Phreatobacter stygius: one gene and its partner. Each later gene encodes a partner of the first gene's protein in a complex. Links are inferred from orthologs where the notes say so. Each region holds a gene or a part of one and is shown in the gene's direction. Other genes may lie near its edges.

Evidence for each region.
Region 2: the proteins of E8M01_RS04210 (region 1) and E8M01_RS16920 are in contact, whole or in part, in a solved structure (PDB 1A0O), measured with the Escherichia coli proteins. The link is inferred for Phreatobacter stygius from one-to-one orthologs.

The regions. Positions count from the first base shown.
Region 1 is NZ_CP039690.1:900,599-904,140, reverse strand. Bases 260-3,483 are described here. They hold E8M01_RS04210 (hybrid sensor histidine kinase/response regulator), read left to right. Parts: upstream 260-580; coding sequence 581-3,283; downstream 3,284-3,483. Other genes in these bases: E8M01_RS04205 (chemotaxis protein CheW), read left to right, coding at 3,294-3,483; chpT (histidine phosphotransferase ChpT), read left to right, coding at 260-399. Also shown: more of chpT, read left to right, coding at 1-259; more of E8M01_RS04205, read left to right, coding at 3,484-3,542. UniProt on the Escherichia coli protein: Involved in the transmission of sensory signals from the chemoreceptors to the flagellar motors. CheA is autophosphorylated; it can transfer its phosphate group to either CheB or CheY.
Region 2 is NZ_CP039690.1:3,588,492-3,591,599, forward strand. The notes cover bases 60-2,849. They hold E8M01_RS16920 (response regulator), read left to right. Parts: upstream 60-1,157; coding sequence 1,158-1,541; downstream 1,542-2,849. Other genes in these bases: E8M01_RS16910 (SURF1 family protein), read right to left, coding at 60-445; E8M01_RS16915 (DUF983 domain-containing protein), read right to left, coding at 469-840; E8M01_RS16925 (protein phosphatase CheZ), read left to right, coding at 1,651-2,340; E8M01_RS16930 (TIGR01459 family HAD-type hydrolase), read right to left, coding at 2,380-2,849. Outside these bases: more of E8M01_RS16910, read right to left, coding at 1-59; more of E8M01_RS16930, read right to left, coding at 2,850-3,108. UniProt on the Escherichia coli protein: Involved in the transmission of sensory signals from the chemoreceptors to the flagellar motors.

The DNA.
Region 1 (3,542 bases):
GATACCCGCGACGCGCAGATGGTCGCGACGAATTTCTTCAATGACGAGCGCACCAGCGTCGACTGGCAGGTGCCGGCAGCCTATCTGCCGAAGAACCGCGTCAAGCTGCTGCTCAACCTTTTGATGCTCGGGGCGGCGGCGATCCCGCGCGGCGGCGTGATCCGGGTCGAGACGGTGGGAGAGGGTGACGAGACCGGCTTCGCGGTGATCGTGACCGGCATCAATTCCCGTATTCCGCCCCATGCCGCCGAGCTTCTGGCCGGCATTCCCGGCAATGAGCAGGGCACCATCGACGCCCATGCGATCCAGCCCTTCTATGCCGGCCTGCTGGCGCGCGCGGCGGGCATGACCGTGACCATCGAGAAGATCGACGACAAGGTTGCACTACGGGCTGTCTGACGCGGCCGAGGCGTCATTTCGGCCCCAGGCGAATCCTTTAGAAATCAGCTATTTCGCGACGCGAGCGCGAAAATTCCGCTGTCTCGACTTCAATAAGATTTAACCCTTTTCCCGGACACTTTGATCACAGGGTGGATCGCATCGTCGATCCGCCGATCTCCTACTGTCCGGGCCTGTCGACATGGATGACTTGCTGCGCGAATTCCTGACTGAAACGAGCGAGAGCCTGGACGTTGTTGACGTCGAACTCGTCCGATTTGAGCAGGACCCCAATAACGCAAGTATTCTCGGCAATATCTTCAGACTGGTTCATACCATCAAGGGAACCTGCGGCTTCCTCGGCCTGCCGCGCCTCGAAGCGCTGGCCCATGCCGCCGAGACGCTGATGGGCAAATATCGCGACGGATCGCCGGTCACCGGCGATGGCGTTACGCTGATCCTGTTCACCATCGACCGCCTGAAGGAGATCCTGGGCGATCTCGAGGGCGCCGGCAACGAGCCGGAAGGCGACGACGGCGATCTGATTTCGCAGCTCGAGGCCATGTCGATGGCGGCTGGTGCCGCCCCGGTGAAGCCGGAAGAGCCGAAGGTCGCGGTTGGAACGCTGGCCCCGCAGGCGCTGGAGCGCGCGCTCCGGCCCGGCGAGGTTTCGCTCGACGAGCTGGAGCGGGCTTTCCGCGAGACGGAAGCCGAGATGATCACGGTGCCGGAGGCGGCGGCGCCGTCGCTTGCACCCGAGGCTCAGGCCAAGCCCGCGTCGAAGGTGGAGGCCAAGAAGCCGACCCGTGGCGCCAAGGCGGCCGCCGCCCCGACCGCGGACGAGGACGACAAGGCGGAAGGGGTCAAGGGCGCCCAGACGCTGCGCGTCAATGTCGATACGCTCGAACAATTGATGACCATGGTCTCGGAACTGGTGCTGACCCGCAACCAGCTCCTGGAGATCGTCCGGCGCCACGAGGATTCGGAATTCAAGGTGCCGCTGCAGCGCCTGTCCAATGTGACCGCCGAGTTGCAGGACGGCGTGATGAAGACGCGCATGCAGCCGATCGGCAATGCCTGGCAGAAATTGCCGCGCATCGTCCGCGACCTCGGCAACGAGCTCAACAAGCAGATCGAGCTCGAAATGCACGGCGCCGAGACCGAGCTGGACCGGCAGGTGCTCGACCTGATCAAGGACCCGCTGACCCATATGGTCCGCAATTCGGCGGATCATGGGCTGGAGAGCGGTGAAGAGCGCCGGCTCGCCGGCAAGCCCGAGAAGGGCACGATCCGGCTCGCCGCCTATCACGAGGGCGGCCATATCGTCATCGCCATTGCCGATGACGGGCGTGGCCTCAACACCGACCGGATCAAGAAGAAGGCCCTGTCGAGCGGCATCGCGACCGAAGCCGATATCGACAAGCTGACCGAAGCGCAGATCCACAAATTCATCTTCGCGCCCGGCTTCTCGACCGCGGCCGCGGTCACCTCGGTCTCCGGCCGCGGCGTCGGCATGGACGTGGTGCGCACCAATATCGACCAGATCGGCGGCACGATCGATCTGAAGTCGGTGCAGGGCGAAGGCACCACCGTCACCATCAAGATCCCGCTGACGCTGGCCATCGTCTCGGCGCTGATCGTCGAGAGCTCCGGCGATCGCTTCGCCATCCCGCAACTGTCGGTGATCGAGCTGGTGCGCGCCCAGCAGAACTCCGAGCACCGGATCGAGCGGATCAAGGATACGCCGGTGCTGCGGCTGAGGAACAAGCTCCTGCCGCTGATCCATCTCAAGCAATTGCTCGGCATTCAGGACGGCCAGCCGCTCAACGAAGAGAACGGCTTCATCGTGGTGACCCAGGTCGGCAGCCAGACCTTCGGCATCGTCGTCGATCAGGTCTTCCACACCGAAGAAATCGTCGTGAAGCCGATGTCGACCAAGCTTCGGCACATCGGCATGTTCTCCGGGACGACCATCCTCGGCGACGGCTCGGTGATCATGATCATCGACCCGAACGGCATTGCGGCCGCGCTCGGCAGCGACATTTCGTCCGCCGCTGACCAGGAAGAGACCGACGGCCGCCGTGGCGGCGAACGCAACCTCATCTCCATGCTGGTGTTCCGCGCCGGCACGCCGGAGCCGAAGGCCGTGCCGCTGTCGCTGGTCACCCGGCTCGAAGAGGTGGCGGTCGACAAGATCGAGATGTCGCACGGCCGCCATCTCGTCCAGTATCGCGGCGCGCTGATGCCGCTGATCCCGGTCAATGGCACGGTCAAGGTGCGCACCGAGGGCTCGCAGCCGCTGCTGGTGTTCTCCGACGCCGGCCGGTCGATGGGGCTGGTGGTCGACGAGATCATCGACATTGTCGAGGATGCCTTGACCATCGAGGTCGCCTCGGATGTTCCGGGCCTGCTCGGCTCGGCGGTCATCAAGGGCCAGGCCACCGAAATCCTCGATATCGGCCACTATCTGCCGCTGGCCTTCGAGGACTGGTTCAAGCGCAAGGAAATGCGCGCCGATGCCTTGACCCGGCGCCTGCTGTTCGTCGACGACTCGCCGTTCTTCCGCAACATGCTGACGCCGGTCCTGAAGGCCGCCGGTTATGACGTGACGACGGCCGCCGCCGGCTCCGAAGCGCTCGACATGATGAAGCGCGGCGACCATTTCGACGTGGTCGTCTCGGATATCGAAATGCCGGAGATGAACGGTTTCGAGTTCGCCGAGGCGCTGCGCGCCGACCTGCGGTTCCGGGAAACACCCGTCATCGCACTGTCGTCGATGACCAATCCGGCCTCGATCGAGCGGGCGCGGGTGGCCGGTTTCCACGACTACGTCGCCAAATTCGACCGTCAGGGCCTGATCGCGGCTCTGAAGGAGACCGCCTTCGATTACGCCCACGCCGCGTGAGGATCAGCACATGCAGAACACCACGACCGACGACGTCACCGAATATGTGACCGTGCTGATCGGCGGCCAGCTGTTCGGCCTGCCGATCTCGCGGGTGCAGGACGTGTTCATGCCGGACCGGATCACCCGCGTGCCGCTGGCGAGCCCGGAGATCGCCGGTGTGCTGAACCTGCGCGGCCGGATCGTCACCGCGATCGACATGCGCGTGCGCCTCGGCATGGCGATTGCCAAGGACGCCAAGCCGCCAATGGCGGTCGGC
Region 2 (3,108 bases), 2.7 Mb from region 1 along the record:
CCGGGCCGGTCGTCTGTCCGGCCTGGCGCGTCGCCGGATCCCGCCGGTCGGTTGGCACGAAGCCGCGATTGACGAGGACGGTGGCGCCCTCGGCGGTGACCAGCGGGGTCAGCACCAGATAGCCCTGGCCCTGGGGCCGCCCGGGCTGGCCCGGCCGGTTGCTGTCGCCGGCGACGGTATAGAGATAGGCCTCGGCGTCGTGGCGGAACGAGCCGGTGACGGCGACGCGGCGATATTCGTCGGCCGCGGCGGTCATGGCCGGCCATGCGGCGGCCGGCGGCAACGGCACCGGCGGCGCATGGGTGCGGGCTTCGACCTGGGCGATCAGGCCGTTCTTCCAGGCAAGTTGCGACAGCTGCCAGGATCCGAGCCGGATGAGCACGGCAAGGGCCGCGAGCGCGACGAGGCCCGGAACGACGAGCGGGCGAAGGCGGGATGTGGTCATGTGGCTTGCGAATAAAGCCTCGGTCACTGGCTGTCGAGCCGCCCCTCGCGCGCCTTGTTGACATATTGGAGAGCGATCATGATGCCCTTCATGGGTCGGAGCAGGCCGAGCGTCACGATCAGGATCAACGGCCCCCACATCAGCGCGTGCAGCCAGAACGGCGGCTGATAACGGAACTCGACGAACAGCGCGAGGCCGCAGATCAGGAAGCCGGCGATGAGGATGACGAAGACCGCCGGGCCGTCGCCGGCATCGGCGAAGGAATAGTCCAGCCCGCAGGCGCTGCATCGGGCCTTCGGTGTCAGGAAGCCATCGAACAGGGCGCCCTCGCCGCAGCGTGGGCAGCGGCAGCGCAGCCCGGTCGAGAACGGCGATTGCTCTTGATAGAAGGTCATGCCGAGGGCTCCCATGAGGCGCCCAGTTTACCGAGGAAGCCGGGCCGGCGCGAGCGGGCTGGCCGAATGCCATGGCCGCGCCGGAGCCGATGCCGCTGTCAAGACGCGATGACCGGCTTTGAACCAATCTGTAACCTTAAGAAAATTGCCGGCCATTGCTGCCCAAAACGCGCCATTTTTTGCCGGCCGGCAACGGGTCCGTTAACCGCTTCTTCAACGCTGATCTCTAGGTTTTCCGCCAAGAAGCCTCGCTTGATTGGGCTTCCATGAATTTCCGACGGGCTTGTCAGCATCGTCGCGGCCTTGGAGCAGGTTAGATGGCTGTTGATCTCTCGATGCCGATCCTCGTGGTCGACGATTACAACACGATGATCCGCATCATCCGCAATCTTCTGAAACAGCTCGGCTTTGACGACATCGACGACGCGTCGGATGGCTCGGCCGCATTGGCGAAGATGAAGGAGAAGAAATACGGCCTGGTGATCTCCGACTGGAACATGGAGCCGATGACCGGCTACGAGCTCCTGAAGGAAGTTCGCTCGGACGGTTTCCTGGCCCGCACGCCCTTCATCATGGTCACCGCGGAATCCAAGACCGAGAACGTCATCGCGGCCAAGAAGGCCGGCGTGAACAACTACATCGTCAAGCCGTTCAACGCCCAGACTTTGAAGGCCAAGATCGACGCCGTCTTCGCCGACTGAAAAAGGCCGCAAGGCATCCCGCACGCTCCGGCTCATGCTCGAGCCGAGCCCACGGCTTGACGCCGATAGGGCCATCGCCGCCGCCAGGCCCCAAGGAATGGGTAATGCCATGAAGAGCGTCTCAACCGACCATCTTGACCGGATCGTCGAATTCGTCCGCACCAAGCGTGAACGCGACGTGTCGTTGGCCGATGTCGTCGGCCTCGCCGAGGTGACCGTCGAATCGCTCTCCAGCTTCTTCCGCTCGATCGACATGTCGGTCTATCGGGAGCTGTCGGATATCGCGGCCTTCATCACCAATATGAAAGCCGAAATCGGCCGGCTGCAGCCCAATGACCTGAAGCAGAGCCGCATTCCGGCCGCCGGCCTGGAGCTCGACGCCATCGTCAAGGCCACCGAAAAGGCGACCGACACGATCATGGGCGCGGCCGAAGAGGTGATGGCGGCCGACCCGTCCAACCCGACCGCCTACAAGGCGATCGTCGACGAACGGATGATGCTGATCTTCGAGGCCTGCTCGTTCCAGGACATTACCGGCCAGCGCGTCGCCAAGGTCGTCGAGACGCTGCAGCATATCGAGGCCCGCGTGTCGCGCTTCGCCGAGGCGATCAATGCGGCCGATGCCGAAGGCTATATGACCGACGACGAACGCAAGCGCGAGGAGCGCAAGCTGCAGAACATCCTGCACGGTCCGCAGCTGGATGGCGAAGGTGTCGGCCAGGGCGATGTCGATGCCTTGTTCGACAAGCCGCATGCCGGCGGCACCAGCCAGGATGCTGTCGACGCGCTGTTCAAATAGGCGGCCGAAAGGGCCGGGCCGGCCGCGATCGTCAGGCGCTCACCAGGTCAGCCTGGGCATCACATAGCGCGGGTGCAGGCCGGTCTCCGCCACCAGGGCGGCAAGGCCCGCCGGCTTCAGGCCGTCAGGCCCGAGCAACAGTTCGGCGTGAATGCCCTCGGCCAGGAACAAGCAATCGATCCCCATTCGCGCGGCGCCGGCGACATCGGTGCGCATCGCGTCGCCGATTGCCAGCACGCGGGTGCGATCGACGGGCTTGCCGGTGATCCGCTCGGCAAAGCCGAAACAGGTCTCGTAGGCCGGCTCGAATGGTTTGCCGGCGTAGAGCACCTCGCCGCCCATCGACTGATAGCGATCGCCGATCGCACCGGCGCAATAGATCAGGCTGTCGCCGACCTCGACCACCTTGTCCGGGTTGCCGCAGACGAAGAACAGGTTGCGGGCGCGCATGCGTTCGAGGCGCTCGGTATAGTCGTCAGGTGTTTCGCTGCGATCGTCGACAAGCCCGGTGCAGACCACATAGGCCGCTTCATCGATGCCGACGAGCCGGGTGCCGATATCCTCGAAGATCACCAGGTCGCGCTTCGGCCCGACATGGTGGACCGGTTCGCCCGGCCGGGTCCGGATATAGTCGCGTGATACGTCGCCGGAGGTGACCACCGCGTCATAGGCCGCGCGCGGAATGCCCAGCCGGTCGAGCTGGCCGACCACGACAGGGCTCTGGCGTGGCGCATTCGAGATCAGCACCACCGGCACGCCCTGGCGGCG